One region of the Stenotrophomonas sp. S41 genome, then DNA from elsewhere that is predicted to be linked to it. Evidence: predicted binding sites of a transcription regulator. Region 1 holds the regulator's gene; the other holds the start of a gene.
The links. The regulator HrcA, encoded in region 1, represses chaperone genes, less so after heat shock. The targets are predictions, from matches to a motif close to TTNGCACTCNNNNNNNNNGAGTGCNAA.
Positions count from the first base shown of each region.

Region 2: the regulator HrcA is predicted to act here: its motif matches at 4,063-4,089, upstream of IAE56_RS19225 (co-chaperone GroES).

Region 1 covers NZ_JACVTV010000056.1:16,922-24,354, reverse strand. The annotation lists gene IAE56_RS12925 (hypothetical protein) at 9-392, shown strand; gene dnaJ (molecular chaperone DnaJ) at 455-1,582, opposite strand; gene dnaK (molecular chaperone DnaK) at 1,737-3,659, opposite strand; gene grpE (nucleotide exchange factor GrpE) at 3,845-4,360, opposite strand; gene hrcA (heat-inducible transcriptional repressor HrcA) at 4,424-5,488, opposite strand; gene recN (DNA repair protein RecN) at 5,603-7,279, shown strand; gene IAE56_RS12895 (LysR family transcriptional regulator) at 7,383-7,433, opposite strand, start outside.
Region 2 covers NZ_JACVTV010000137.1:1,382-8,814, forward strand. The annotation lists gene IAE56_RS19210 (protein-disulfide reductase DsbD domain-containing protein) at 1-1,590, opposite strand, end outside; gene cutA (divalent-cation tolerance protein CutA) at 1,587-1,925, opposite strand; gene IAE56_RS19220 (endonuclease) at 1,993-3,813, opposite strand; gene IAE56_RS19225 (co-chaperone GroES) at 4,136-4,423, shown strand; gene groL (chaperonin GroEL) at 4,505-6,154, shown strand; gene IAE56_RS19235 (hypothetical protein) at 6,270-6,536, opposite strand; gene IAE56_RS19240 (MarR family transcriptional regulator) at 6,713-7,213, shown strand; gene IAE56_RS19245 (DNA alkylation repair protein) at 7,210-7,433, shown strand, end outside.

The sequences.
Region 1 (7,433 bases):
AGACCAGCATGAAGAGGACATGGATCGTCGCGTCAGGATTCGCTGTTGCTGTACTACTGGCGCTGGCCGCCATCAGCCCGCCCGCGCAGGCGAGCGGCACGCATTTCAGCTTCTACTCCGACGAACAGACGGACGGATTCCACTTCTTGCTTGAGATCCAGGGTCGAAGCGATGACGGCTACATCCATGTCGTCTGGACCGGAAAGGCGGATGGTGCGCCGGAGCGCAATCCGTACTACGTCGAAATGAATCGACGCGAAAAACGGCTCTATGTCCGCCCACGCAAGCGCGATGGCCAGCCCTGGTTCGAGCTGGACGTCATAGGTGATCGCGGGACGTTGCTGTTCCAGGGCCGCCGCATCCACGGCACGGCCGACTGGGAAATCAGGTAGCCGCCCGCAAACGAAAACGCCGGGCAGAGCCCGGCGTCGTCGTTCAACACGTACCTGGAAACTCAGGACGTCATCCGGTCCCAGAAGCCCTTCACGCCATCCATGAAGGTGGCCGACTTCGGCGAATGCTTGCGCGCTTCCTCGCCGACGAAGGTGGCTTCGAACTGCTCCAGCAGCTTGCGCTGGTCGTTGGTCAGGTTCACCGGGGTTTCCACCACCACGCGGCAGTAGAGGTCGCCTTCGCTGCGGCTGCGCACCGAACGCACGCCCTTGCCGCGCAGGCGGAACAGTTTGCCGGTCTGGGTCTCGGCCGGGATGCGGATTTCCGCTTCGCCGCCGAGGGTGGCCACGCGCACGGTGTCGCCCAGCGCGGCCTGCGAGATGCGGATCGGCACTTCGCAGTGCAGGTCATCGCCATCGCGCTGGAAGATGTGGTGCTCGCGCACGCGCACTTCCACGTACAGGTCGCCCGGCGGCGTACCGGCGGGGCCGGCCTCGCCTTCGCCCTGCAGGCGGATGCGGTCGCCGGTATCGACGCCGGCCGGCACCTTCACCGACAGCACCTTGTCTTCCTCGATGCGGCCGTTGCCATGGCAGGTCTTGCACGGCTTGGCGATGATCTGGCCACGGCCGTTGCAGTTGTGGCAGGCCTGCTGCATGGCGAAGATGCCGCGCTGGATGCGCACCTGGCCGCGGCCATGGCAGACGTTGCAGGTCTCGACCTTGCCGTCTTCGGAGCCACTGCCATCGCAGTCGCCGCACTCGGCCAGGGTCGGGATCTCGATCCGGCGCTCGACGCCGCGCACGGCCTCTTCCAGATCCAGTTCCATCACGTAGCCGATGTCGGCACCGCGACGGGCCTGGCGCTGACCGCCACCGCCGCCACCAAAGATGTTGCCGAAGATATCGCCGAAGATATCGTTCATGTCCGGGCCGCCCGGACCGCCACCGCCACCCATGCCGTGCTCGAACGCGGCGTGGCCGTGGGCATCGTACATGCGGCGCTTGTTGCCGTCGGACAGCGTTTCGTAGGCTTCCTTGCACTCCTTGAAGGAGGCTTCGGCCGCCGCATCACCCGGGTTGCGGTCCGGGTGGAACTTCATCGCGCAGCGACGGTAGGCCTTCTTCAGCTCTTCGTCGGTGGCGGTGCGGGCAACGCCCAGCACTTCGTAGTAATCGCGCTTGCTCATATCGTGGATCGCATTCCGGAAAGTCGGGATTCGTCAAAGCGGAAGAGCGGAACCAGGTCCGCTCTTGCGTCGGGCGCCCCGACACGCCGGTGGGCGGTCAGGACCCTGGTACGACAACGGGACGCTGGCGGCCAGCGTCCCGTGTCGGTCCGGATCAGGACTTCTTGTCGTCCTTGACTTCGGTGAACTCGGCGTCCACCACGTCATCCTGCGCCTTGCCTGCGTTGCCGGCGTCGGCACCCGGGGCACCGCCCTGGTCGGCCGAAGCGGCGGCGAACAGCGCCTGGCCGGCTTCTTCCAGCACCTTCGACTTGGCTTCGATCTGTGCCTTGTCGTCGCCCTTCATCGCGGTTTCCAGGTCGGCCAGAGCCGCCTCGACCTTGCCGATGACATCGCCGCCGACCTTGCTGCCGTGCTCGGTGATGGCGCTGCGGGTGCCGTGGATCAGGGCATCCGCCTGGTTACGGGCCTGCACCAGTTCCTGGAACTTCTTGTCTTCTTCGCGGTTGGCTTCCGCGTCGGCGACCATGCGTGCGATCTCTTCCTCGGACAGACCCGAACCGGCCTTGATCTCGACCTTCTGTTCCTTGTTGGTCTTCTTGTCCTTGGCCGACACGTGCAGGATGCCGTTGGCGTCGATGTCGAAGGACACTTCCACCTGCGGCAGGCCGCGCGGCGCCGGCTCGATGCCGGACAGGTCGAACTTGGCCAGCGACTTGTTGAAGCGGGCCTGTTCGCGCTCACCCTGCAGCACGTGCACGGTCACGGCCGACTGGTTGTCCTCGGCGGTGGAGAACACCTGCGAGGCCTTGGTCGGGATGGTGGTGTTCTTCTCGATGATCTTGGTGAACACGCCACCCATGGTCTCGATGCCCAGCGACAGCGGGGTCACGTCCAGCAGCAGCACGTCCTTGACGTCGCCGCCCAGCACGCCGCCCTGGATCGCCGCACCCAGTGCCACGGCTTCGTCCGGGTTGACGTCCTTGCGCGGTTCCTTGCCGAAGAACTCGGTCACCGCCTGCTGCACCTTCGGCATGCGGGTCTGGCCACCGACCAGGATCACTTCGCTGATGTCGCTCGAACGCAGGCCGGCATCGTTCAGGGCGACGCGGCACGGCTCGATCGACTTCCTGATCAGCTCGTCGACCAGCGATTCCAGCTTGGCGCGGGTCAGCTTGATGTTCAGGTGCTTCGGACCCGACGCGTCAGCGGTGACGTACGGCAGGTTCACTTCAGTCTGCTGGGCGCTGGACAGCTCGATCTTGGCGCGCTCGGCGGCGTCCTTCAGGCGCTGCAGGGCCAGCGGATCCTTGCGCAGGTCGATGCCCTGGTCCTTGTTGAACTCTTCAACCAGGTACTCGATGACGCGGTTGTCGAAATCTTCGCCGCCCAGGAAGGTGTCGCCGTTGGTGGCCAGCACTTCGAACTGCTTCTCACCGTCGACGTTGGCGATCTCGATCACCGAGACGTCGAAGGTGCCGCCGCCCAGGTCGTACACCACGATCTTGCGATCCTTGTTGTCGCCCTTGTCCAGGCCATAGGCCAGTGCGGCCGCGGTCGGCTCGTTGATGATGCGCTTGACGTCCAGGCCGGCGATGCGGCCGGCGTCCTTGGTCGCCTGGCGCTGGCTGTCGTTGAAGTAGGCCGGCACGGTGATGACCGCTTCGGTGACCTTCTCACCGAGGAAGTCCTCGGCGGTCTTCTTCATCTTCTCCAGCACCTTGGCCGAGATTTCCTGCGGCGCCATCTTCTTGGCATCGCTGGTCGACACCCAGGCGTCGCCATTGTCATGGGCCAGGATGCTGTACGGGACGTGGCCGATGTCCTTCTGCACTTCGGCGTCGGTGAACTTGCGGCCGATCAAGCGCTTCACCGCGTAGAAGGTGTTCTTGGGGTTGGTGACGGCCTGGCGCTTGGCCGAGGCGCCGACCAGGACTTCGCCGTCCTTGGTGTAGGCGACGATCGACGGGGTGGTGCGATCGCCCTCCGAATTCTCGATGACGCGGGCCTTGCCGCCGTCCATGATCGCCACGCACGAGTTGGTGGTGCCGAGGTCGATACCAATGATCTTGCCCATGGGGGAGACTCCTGAAGAATGCTTGTTGGTGTCAGTCCGGCCGGTCGGCCGGTGGATGAATGGGATGTGGGGGAGGCTCGTGGAACATTCAAGCCGTCACCCGAACGCTGTGTTCAACCGTTCAAGGAACGCCGGGCCTGGCCCGGCGCTACCTGACGGCGATGGGCCGTTGCCGGCCCGGCGCGTCAATCGGCGGCCACGACCACCAGCGCCGGCCGCAGCAGGCGCTCGTTGAGCAGGTAGCCCTTCTGGAACACGGTTACCACGCTGCCGGGGGCGGCGCCGGGGGCCGGCACCTGGCTGATGGCCTGGTGGTGTTCCGGGTTGAACGCCTGGCCGGTCGGGTCCAGCAGGACCAGGCCGTTGTCGGCGGCGACCTTCAGCAGCTGCTTGTAGGTCATTTCCAGCCCCTCGCGCAGCGGGTTGGCATCGTCGCCGGCGGCCTTCAGGCCGGCATCCAGGCTGTCAAACACCGGCAGCAGCTCGCCCAGCAGCTTCTCGTTGGCGAACTTGCGGGCCTGCTCGATGTCGCGGGCTACGCGCTTGCGCTGGTTCTCCAGGTCGGCGCGCTCACGCAGCGCATCGGCCTTGACCTGCTCGACCTCGGCGCGCAGGCGCTCCAGTTCGTCATGGGTGCCTGCGGCAGCGGCCGCATCGGCGGCGCTCTGCTGGGATTCGATATCTGGATGTTCTTGGTTCATGTCTGGGTCCCTGGCGGTCACTCTCCGCCTCCACCCACCCTAGTGTGGGCGGGATGCTGCGTTTCAAGCGTCTGCCGGCCCCGGACCGCGTCCCGGCGGCGAAAAGGCCGCCCCGAGCACGTCCGCGGTGGCCTGGACCAGCGGAATCACCCGGTCGTAGGCCATCCGCTTGGGCCCGATCACCCCCAGCACGCCCAGCACCTGGCCGTTGGCGGTATAGGGCGCGGTGACCAGCGAGACCCCCTGCAGCGGCATCATCCCGGTCTCTTCGCCGATGAAGATGCGCACGCCCGGGGCCTGGATGGTGCGCTCCAGCAGCTGCAGGATCTCGCGCTTGCTGGAGAACAGCTCGAACAGCTCACGCAGGCGCTCCAGGTCGGACAGGTCCTGCACCCCCATCAACCGGGTCTGGCCGGCCACCAGCATGTCGTCGGCCGGCGGCTGCAGGGCCTGCTCGGCCAGCTCGATGCTGTGCGCCAGCAGCTGCTCCAGCTCGGAGCGGGCGTCGCGCAGCTCCAGCAGCAGGCGGGTACGGATCTCGGCCAGCGGCAGGCCGGCGAAATGGGCGTTGAGGTAGTTGGCCACCTGTTCCAGCTGGCCCGGCTCGAAGCCCTGGCGCGTCTCGATGACCCGGTTCTGCACCTCGTTGTCGGCAAACACCAGGATCGCCAGCACCCGGCGGCCATCCAGCGCCACGAAATCGATCTGGCGGAAGGCGAACTGCTCGCGCCGCGGTGCGCTGACCACGCCGACGAAGTGGCTCATCGCCGACAGCAGCTCCGAGGCGCTGCCCAGCAGTGCCTGGGTGCTGCCGCCACCGGCCAGCTCGTGGCGCAGGCGGGCCAGTTCACCCTCGCCCGGCGGCTGCATCTGCAGCAGGCTGTCGACGAACACCCGGTAGCCATGCGCGGTCGGGATGCGCCCGGCCGAGGTATGTGGCGAGGCCAGCAGGCCCAGGTCCTCCAGGTCGCCCAGGATGTTGCGGATGGTGGCCGGGCTGACCTCCAGGCCCGCCACGCGCGCCAGCGTCTGCGAGCCCACCGGCTCACCGTCCTGGATGTAACGCGCGATCAGCGTGCGCAGCAGATGGCGCGCACGCGGGGCAAGCTGGTCAGCGGAACCGTGCATGGAATCAACCTGTGAGACACGGACACTAGATAATGGCGGTGCGTCGCCTTGGCAAGTCATTGGACCACCCCGCCGCGCGTGCTAGCGTTGCGCGGCTCAGACACCCCTGTACCCATGCTCAGACATCTTTCGATCAAGGATTTTGCCGTCGTCCGCGCTACCGAGCTGGAGTTCGGACCGGGCATGACCGTCGTTTCCGGCGAGACCGGCGCCGGCAAGTCGCTGATGGTCGACGCGCTCGGCTTCCTGTCCGGCCTGCGCGCAGACAGCGGCGTGGTCCGCCATGGCGCCGCCCGTGCCGAACTGTCGGCCGAGTTCGCCCTGGACCAGCTGCAGGCCGCGCGCCAGTGGCTGGCCGACAACGAGCTGGACGACGAGGACCAGTGCCAGCTGCGCCGGGTGATCCGCGCCGATGGCGGCTCGCGCTCGTGGATCAACGGCCGCCCGGTGACCCTGGCGCAGCTGGCCGATCTGGCCGGGCGACTGGTGGAAATCCATGGCCAGCACGAGCAGCAGGCCCTGCTGACGCGCCCGTCGCAGCTGGCCCTGCTCGATGCCTATGCCCGCAACGAGGACGAGCGCCGCCAGGTGCGGCGCGCCGCTGCGGCCTGGCAGACCCTGGTCGATGAATCGCTGGCCCTGTCGCAACAGGGCGACGTTTCCGACCGCATCGGCTTCCTTGAACACCAGCTGCGCGAGCTGGACCGCGAGGACCTGGAACCCGAGTCGATTGTCGCGCTGGGTGCCAGCCACCGCCGCCAGGCCCACGCCAGCGCCCTGCTGAGCGCCTGCCAGGCGGCCAGCAACCAGCTCAACGGCGACGACGGCAGCTCGGCCATGGACCTGCTGCAGCAGGTACGCCACGAACTGTCGCGCCTGATCGAACACGACCCGCGCCTTGGCGAAGTGGACGGCCTGATCGAGAACGCCTCGATCCAGCTGCACGAAGCCCTGTCGCTGCTGGACCGCGTGCACGACGACCTCGATGCCGACCCGGAGCAGTTCGAGGAGAACGAGCGTCGCCTCGGCCGCCTGCACGACCTGGCCCGCAAGCACCGCGTGCCGATGGACGAGCTGGGCGCGCAGCGCGAACGCATGCATGCCGAAGTGGAACAGCTGCGGGGTGCCGACGAGCGCCTGCAGCGCCTGGCCGGCGAGATCGAGAAGGCTGCCGCCGCCTGGCGTGTGCAGGCCGAGGTGCTCAGTGCCAGCCGCCGCAAGGCCGCTGCCGAGCTGTCCGCCACCACCACCGGCATCATCGCCGAGCTGGGCATGGGGGGTGGCCAGTTCCTGATCGAGCTGGAAGCACAGGACAGCGGCAAGCCCGACCCGCAGGGCGCCGAGCGCGTCGAGTTCCTGGTGGCAGCCAATGCCGGCCAGCCGCCGCGGGCGCTGCGCAAGGTCGCCTCCGGCGGTGAACTGTCGCGTATCTCGCTGGCCATCGAAGTGGCCGCGCTGGACCTGGATGCGGTGCCGACCATGGTGTTCGACGAAGTCGACTCCGGCATCGGCGGCGCGGTGGCCGACATCGTCGGGCAGAAGCTGCGTGCCCTCGGCGAGAAGCGCCAGGTGCTGTGCGTGACCCATCTGCCGCAGGTCGCCTCCAAGGGCCACGCCCATTACCGGGTCAGCAAGGCCCCGGTGGAAGGCATGACCCAGAGCGCGGTGGAGAAGCTGGACACCAAGGCGCGCGAGGAAGAACTGGCGCGCATGCTGGGTGGCGTGGAAGTGAGCAAGGAAGCACGCGCCGCGGCCCGCAAGCTGCTGGTGGCGTCCAGCTCGCTGGACTGAGCACATTGAGCCGAGCATGGGCTCGGCTCTACAACGTGCGCCCGGACAAACCCGACATGTAGAGCCGAGCCCACGCTCGGCTCGCGCGCGTCCGCGCGCGGCGTCACCCCAACGGCTGCGCCAGATCCACGTGCTCCACCAGGAAATCGAGGAA
Region 2 (7,433 bases), on a different contig from region 1:
GAAGAACGGGCCGACGCAGGCGCTGCCGACCACGCAGGCCAGCACGCCGGTGAAGAAATCACCGGCCGGGCCGCTGCGGCGGGCCAGCGACTGGCCGAAGTTGCCGATGCCGCCGCCCATGGTGAACACACCGGACAGACTCAGGCCGACGGCGAACATGATGTAGGCCAGCGCCGCCACCACGCCCGGGTGCTGCAGCTGGAAGCCGATGCCCACCGCATTGCCGAGCATGCGCAGGCCAACCATCAGCGCACCGATCACCGCGAACGCCACCAGCACGCCCAGCGTGTACCACAGGGCATGGCTGCGGGCGCGCTCGGCGCTCTCGCCGCTCTGCGCCAGGCTCAGCACCTTCAGTGAGAGGATCGGCAGCACGCAGGGCATCAGGTTCAGGACCAGGCCACCGCCCAGCGCCAGCAGCAGCACCCACAGCAGCGAGCTGTCGGTCTTGGGCACGCTGCCCGGCGGCTTGGTGCGCTTGGCGTTGTCCTGCTGCGCATCGGCAGCGAAGGCATCGCCTCCCGCGGCGCTGTCACCGGCGGCGTCCGCGGCATCGTTGGGTACGGTCGGCAGCAGGCGGCGCGGCGTGCCGTCGGCGTCTTCGCGCGGGGTGTCGCTGGCGGCGGCCGGTGCAGCGGCGGCGGTGTCAGCGGCGGCAGTCAGCTTGCCGGCGGGAATGGACAGCTTCACCCGGCGGGTCATCGGCGGGTAGCAGATGCCATCGGTCTGGCAGCCCTGGAAGGTCACCACCAAGGTGCTGTCCACGGCCTCGGTGCGGGTGCGGCGCAGCGGCAGCGGCACTTCCACCTGGTTGAAGTACACCGAGACATCACCGAAGTGCTCGTCGCGGTGCGCCTGTGCGGCAGGCCAGCGCGGCTTGTCGGCCAGCACGCCGGTGCTGCCTTCCAGCTTCAGCGAGGTGCGGTCGCGGTACAGGTAGTAGCCCGGCGCCGGGGTAAAGCGCAGCAGCAGGGTATTGCCGTCGCTGGCGATGGCATCGAAGCCGAACGCCTGTTCCGACGGCAGCGGCAGCGCCTGGGTGTTGCTGGCGCCCGGCAGGCGCAGGCCGCCGTTGCTGCCGGCACCGGCCAGCGGGTTGTTGAAGGGGGTGACGCCGGTGACGCGCGCGGTGGGCACCGCGGCCTTGCCGCCCGCGCCGGGCAGGGTCACCTGCACCACGCGCTTCTGCGGCGGGTAGCACACGCCGGCATCGGCGCAGCCCTGGTAGCGCACTTCCAGGCTGATGGTGCCGGCCGCATCGGTCGGTACGCCGGGCAGGGTGGCCTGCAGGCGCTCGCGGTAGGTTTCCACCTCGCCGAAGAAATCGTCGTGGTGCTTGTTGCCGGCCGGCATCTGCAGCGCACCGGCATTGAAGGCCGGGTCGGCCTTGACGCTGGTGCGGTGGCGGTACAGGTAATAGCCGGGGGCGATCTTGAACTGCAGCTGGATCTGGCCACGTTCGGGCGCACTGGCGGTCAGCGCGAACGCCTGGTCGACCGGCAGCAGGTCCTTCTCATCCAGCGCGAAGGCCGGCAGGGCCAGCCACAGCAGGGCGCACAGCGCGGCGCCACGAGCAAACAACTTCATCAATCGGTGTCCTCCCGGGTCTGCGCCCGGATCCAGTCCAGATACGCCGGCAGGCCGGCCCGGGTTTCGACCGCGATGCACTCCGGGAGTTCATACGGATGCAGTTCGACGATGCGGGCGATTGCGTCATCGACGCGAGTCGCCGTGGTCTTCACCAGCAACTGCAGTTCGGCGTCGGTGGTGACGTCGCCCTGCCAGCGGTAGGTCGACTGCGCTCCTTCCAACCGGGTGACGCACGCAGCCAGGCGCTCGCTGACCAGCGCGTGCGCGATGCGCTCGGCACTGGCCCGGTCCGGGCAGGTGGTCAACAGCAGCAGGACGGGATCGACGGTCGACATGACCGCCGAGTATAGGGCCGCCGCCGGGTCAGGACCCGGCGGCGGCGTGGACCGCTGCGTTGCGCGGTCAGTTGGCCAGCTGGCAGGTGGCCGGCTTGGCGGAGGTGAACAGGCCCGGGGTGGCCCATTCCGGGTGGTCGATGAACGGGTTGCGGTTGCCCTGGAACGAGTAGATCACGTCATTTCGCGCACGCTCGGCATCATCCGGCGGATCGGACAGGTGCCAGTCGATCAGGGTCGACAGCAGGCCCATGTAGGCCGGCGAGCTGCTGGTCTTGACGATCTTGCTGCGGTCGTCGGTCAGTTCCAGGTCCGGTTCGGACTGGCCGGTGGCCGCATCCTTGCCGCCCTCATAACGGATGGCCATGTACATCACCGCACGCGCCATGTCGCCCTTGCGCTTGCCCCACACCTCGAAGGTGCCGGTGTTGCCGTCGGGGGTACGCACCCAGTTGGAATTGCCCGGGTAGCCGCCGCTGCCGCCGCCCTGGCCGTTGTTGGCCTCGGTGGCGCGCTCGCCGCAGTTGGCATCGCACTTGCCGAACGGCTTGTTGCCGCGGTCGGCATTCCACTGCGCATCGGTCAGGTACAGCATGTGGGTGTCGGTGTACGGGGCGTACGGCAGGCCCTTGTCGCCGGTGGTGCTGGCAAAGCCCAGCGAGTTCGGCCAGGTGTGCTCGCGGTTGTAGGTCAGGCCGCTGCCCGTGCCCGCACGGCTGCTCACCTTGGTGTAGCTGTGGTTGCGGTAGGCGTCGAGGATCTTGCCGCTGTTGTTCGGATCTTCGTCGGCGATTTCCAGGATGGTCCAGGTGCTGGTGCCCGAGCCGCTGTACGGGTAAGCGGTGTGGCCCTTGATGGTCTCGTGCAGCGAGCAGCGCAGCTGGCTCGGGCTGGAGGTGTTCACCTTGGAGTAGTAGCCCGCCGGGGTGCCCGGGTTGCCGGGATTGCCGGGGTCCGGATTGCCCGGGTCCGGGTTGCCGGTGGTGCTGGCCACGGTGAAGGCGATGCGGCTGTCGGCGGCCGGGCGTGCGCCCTGGCTGTCGGTGATGCGCGAGGCGCGGATGTCGAAGCGGCAGGCCTCACCGGCCACCAGGGCGGTGTTGGTCGACAGCTTCACGGTCTTGCCGCTGGCCGGCCAGGTCAGCGGCACGCTGCCGGAGGTGCCGCAGCTGAGGGCGAAGGCGCCGCTGGCCAGGTTCACCGTCTCGCTGAACACCACTTCCAGATCGGCCGCGGCCGGGAAGGTGCTGCTGCCCTGCGCCGGGGTGGTGGTGGTCACCGACGGCGGGGTGTTCGGGCCGCCCGGGGTGCCGCCACCGCCGTTGAAGGTCTGGTTGTTGTTGCAGCGGCCGAAGGTCTCACCGGCCGACTCGGCCCAGGTGAAGTGGGCGTACTGGCTGCCGCTGCCGGTCAGCTGCAGCGAGGTGCCCGGGGCGGTGCTGTTGGTTTCGGCAACCGGAATGTTCTGGCTGGTCATGCCGGCGGCGGGGCCACCGGAGGCGGTGATGGCGCCCTCGTAGCTGAGGAACTGGACCACCTTGCCGCTGGCGTCGACCAGGGCGATGCCGTCGTTGGGGCCGTTCTGCAGGCCGTTGGTCGGGTAGGTGACCACGGCGATCGTCGCGCTGCCGCAGCCGGCGGCGCTGCCAGCCGGCACCGGCTTGTTGTCATAGACCACGGCGGCCGAGGCGTTGGCGCCGTTGTACAGGTACAGGCGGTAGCCGGACAGGTCCTCGCCGGCGGTGGCGACCACTTCGATGGCTTCGCCGACGTCACCGGCCGGGGTGCTGTCGTCGTAGTGCAGTTCGTTGATGAAGACCTCGGCCTGGGCCGGCGCGGCGACCAGCGCCAGCAGGCAGGCGGCGGCGAGCGGGGACAGCAATCGCATCGACTACTCCTTGTGATTGGGAACGCCGGGCGAGCCTAAGGCCGAACGCGTGACACTTTGCCGTAACTGAACGTCAGATATCTGACACTGCGACGTGGGTCACCAAAAATACGGGAACCTGTCGGCCCGACCGTCTGTCCCCCGCCGCAGCGCACCGTGGAAAAATTTTCCGTGGCGGGGCTTGAAAGGCCCGGGGGCAGCTCCATCTCTGTCCTGCTCCCGACCTGTCGGGCTTTTTCACGCGCAATGCTGGCAGTCACCTGGGGTGAGTGCTAACATCGCCAGACTTTTTTAGACCAATCAATAACTTAAGAGGTCTCACATGAGCATCAAGCCGCTGCACGACCGCGTTGTGGTCAAGCCGATCGAAGCCGACGAAATCTCCGCCGGTGGCATCGTCATTCCGGATTCGGCCAAGGAAAAGTCGACCAAGGGTGAAGTCGTCGCCGTCGGCCCGGGCAAGGCCCTGGACAACGGCACCGTGCGCGCTCCGTCGCTGAAGGTCGGCGACAAGGTCATCTACGGCCAGTACGCCGGCAGCTCGTACAAGAGCGAAGGCGTCGAGTACAAGGTCCTGCGCGAAGACGACGTGCTCGCCATCATCGGCTGAGCCTCGGCGCGACCTGCTTTCCTGTAAGACATCCCTTTTCGTCGCCGGGCCCGGCCCGGCGCAAACATCGAGGTAATCGCAATGGCTGCCAAGGATATTCGTTTCGGTGAAGACGCCCGTTCGCGCATGGTGCGCGGCGTCAACGTTCTCGCCAATGCCGTCAAGGCCACCCTGGGCCCGAAGGGCCGCAACGTCGTGCTGGAAAAGAGCTTCGGCGCTCCGACCATCACCAAGGACGGCGTCTCCGTCGCCAAGGAAATCGAACTGGCTGACAAGTTCGAGAACATGGGCGCGCAGATGGTGAAGGAAGTTGCTTCCCGCACCAACGACGACGCTGGCGACGGCACCACCACCGCCACCGTGCTGGCCCAGGCCCTGATCCGCGAAGGCGCCAAGGCTGTGGCCGCCGGCATGAACCCGATGGACCTGAAGCGTGGTATCGACAAGGCCGTCGTGGCCGCCGTTGCCGAGCTGAAGAACATCTCCAAGCCGACCGCCGACGACAAGGCGATTGCCCAGGTCGGTACCATCTCGGCCAACTCGGACGAGTCGATCGGCCAGATCATCGCTGACGCGATGAAGGAAGTCGGCAAGGAAGGCGTGATCACCGTTGAAGAAGGCTCGGGCCTGGACAACGAGCTGGACGTGGTCAAGGGCATGCAGTTCGACCGCGGCTACCTGTCCCCGTACTTCATCAACAACCAGCAGTCGCAGACCGCTGACCTGGATGACCCGTTCATCCTGCTGCACGACAAGAAGATCTCCAACGTCCGTGACCTGCTGCCGGTGCTGGAAGGCGTCGCCAAGGCCGGCAAGCCGCTGCTGATCGTTGCCGAAGAAGTCGAAGGCGAAGCGCTGGCGACCCTGGTCGTCAACACCATCCGTGGCATCGTCAAGGTCGTGGCCGTCAAGGCTCCGGGCTTCGGCGACCGTCGCAAGGCAATGCTGGAAGACATGGCCGTGCTGACCGGCGGCACCGTGATCTCCGAAGAAGTTGGCCTGTCGCTGGAAAAGGCCACCATCAAGGACCTCGGCCGCGCCAAGAAGGTGCAGGTTTCCAAGGAAAACACCACCATCATCGATGGCGTGGGTGACAAGGCTGCCGTCGACGCACGCGTCGGCCAGATCAAGACCCAGATCCAGGACACCTCCTCGGATTACGACCGCGAGAAGCTGCAGGAACGCGTGGCCAAGCTGGCCGGCGGCGTTGCCGTGATCAAGGTCGGCGCTTCGACCGAAATCGAAATGAAGGAAAAGAAGGATCGCGTCGACGACGCCCTGCACGCTACCCGTGCAGCCGTTGAAGAAGGCGTGGTCCCGGGCGGCGGCGTTGCCCTGGTCCGTGCGGTCACCTCGCTGGCTGGCCTGAAGGGCGCCAACGAAGACCAGAACCACGGCATCCAGATCGCCCTGCGTGCGATGGAAGCCCCGCTGCGCGAAATCGTGGCCAACGCCGGTGAAGAACCGTCGGTCATCATCAACAAGGTCAAGGAAGGCACTGGCAGCTTCGGCTACAACGCCGCTACCGGCGAGTTCGGCGACATGCTGCAGTTCGGCATCCTGGACCCGACCAAGGTGACCCGTTCGGCGCTGCAGAACGCTGCCTCGATCGCTGGCCTGATGATCACCACCGAAGCCATGGTTGCCGAAGCTCCGAAGAAGGACGAGCCGGCCATGGGCGGCGCGGGTGGCATGGGCGGCATGGGTGGCATGGGCGGCATGGACTTCTAAGTCCACGCGTTCCCGACGTAATGAAAAACCCCGCCGGAAGGCGGGGTTTTTTTGTGGGTCTGGATCGCGATGCCCTCGGGTAGATCCACGCCATGCGTGGATAAACCGTGCGGCATTAACCGCGCAACGCGCGCCGATCCAGCCAGACCTTGGCGATGAAGAAGGTGGGCACACCGCCATACAGCACGCCCTTCACCCAGGGCAGCCCCAACTGGTAGGCAATCAACCCGCCTGCGGCCATGCCGACCAGGCCGATGGCGGCCGCCCTGCGCTGGCGCTGCAGCTGCAGCATCTCCTCCTGCTGGCGCGCGGCGATCTGGTCACGCCGGTGGTCGGGCTGCATCACGGCGCTGGCAATGGCATCGGCTTGTGAAGGGGTCATGCGGGGTCCAGAGAGACGGGTGTCTGGTTCTTATACTGCGCCGCCCGCCAAGGTCGCGTAAACCCCGTGCCGCCTCGGTCCGGCGGCCAGTAGATCCACGCCATGCGTGGATGAAGCACTTGGAATCCGCCTATCTTCAAAATATGATTAGCCGCCTAATCACATCGGTGGCCGAAATGCTGGAAGCAAAACACACCGCCCTCATCGACGAAGCCGGCCGTCGCGGCCACGCCAACCTGGCGCAGTTACGTCTCTGTTTTCAGCTACTTTCCCTGTCTACCGCCATCGACCGCGACTGCGCCACACGCCTCGCACCGCATGGCCTCAGCGAAGGCCGCTTCATCGTGCTGTTCCTGCTGCATGGCGCCGGCGGCACGCTGCCACCGCACGAACTGGCCGAGCGCGCAGGCGTCACCCGCGCCACCATCAGTGGCCTGCTGGATGGCCTGCAGCGCGAGGGCCTGCTGCAGCGCAAGCACGATGCCGACGACGGTCGCCGCCTGCAGATCGTGCTGACAGCACGCGGCAGACGCCTGGCCGAGGAACTGTTCAACCAGCACACGCAGTGGATCGGTGGACTGTTCAACGCCCTGGACGCCAGTGAACAGGCGCAGCTCTCACATCTGCTGACCAAAGTCTGGCAGCACACCGACAGCGGTCGGGACGCGACGCCGTGAGTCAGGCCATCAGCGCGGCGCGGCAGCACGAACTCGACACCGGTCTGGTCGCCAGCACGCATCTGGCCGAGTGCCTTGCGGTGGACTTCGCAACGTTGCTGCAGACGGCTGCGGCGCTGCCAGACGCCGCCGTGCAGCGCATGCGCGATGCCGCCAACAAGGGCATCACCCAGCGCATGGCCCTGGCGGCAACACTGCTGCGCGAAGCGGGGCAGGGCGA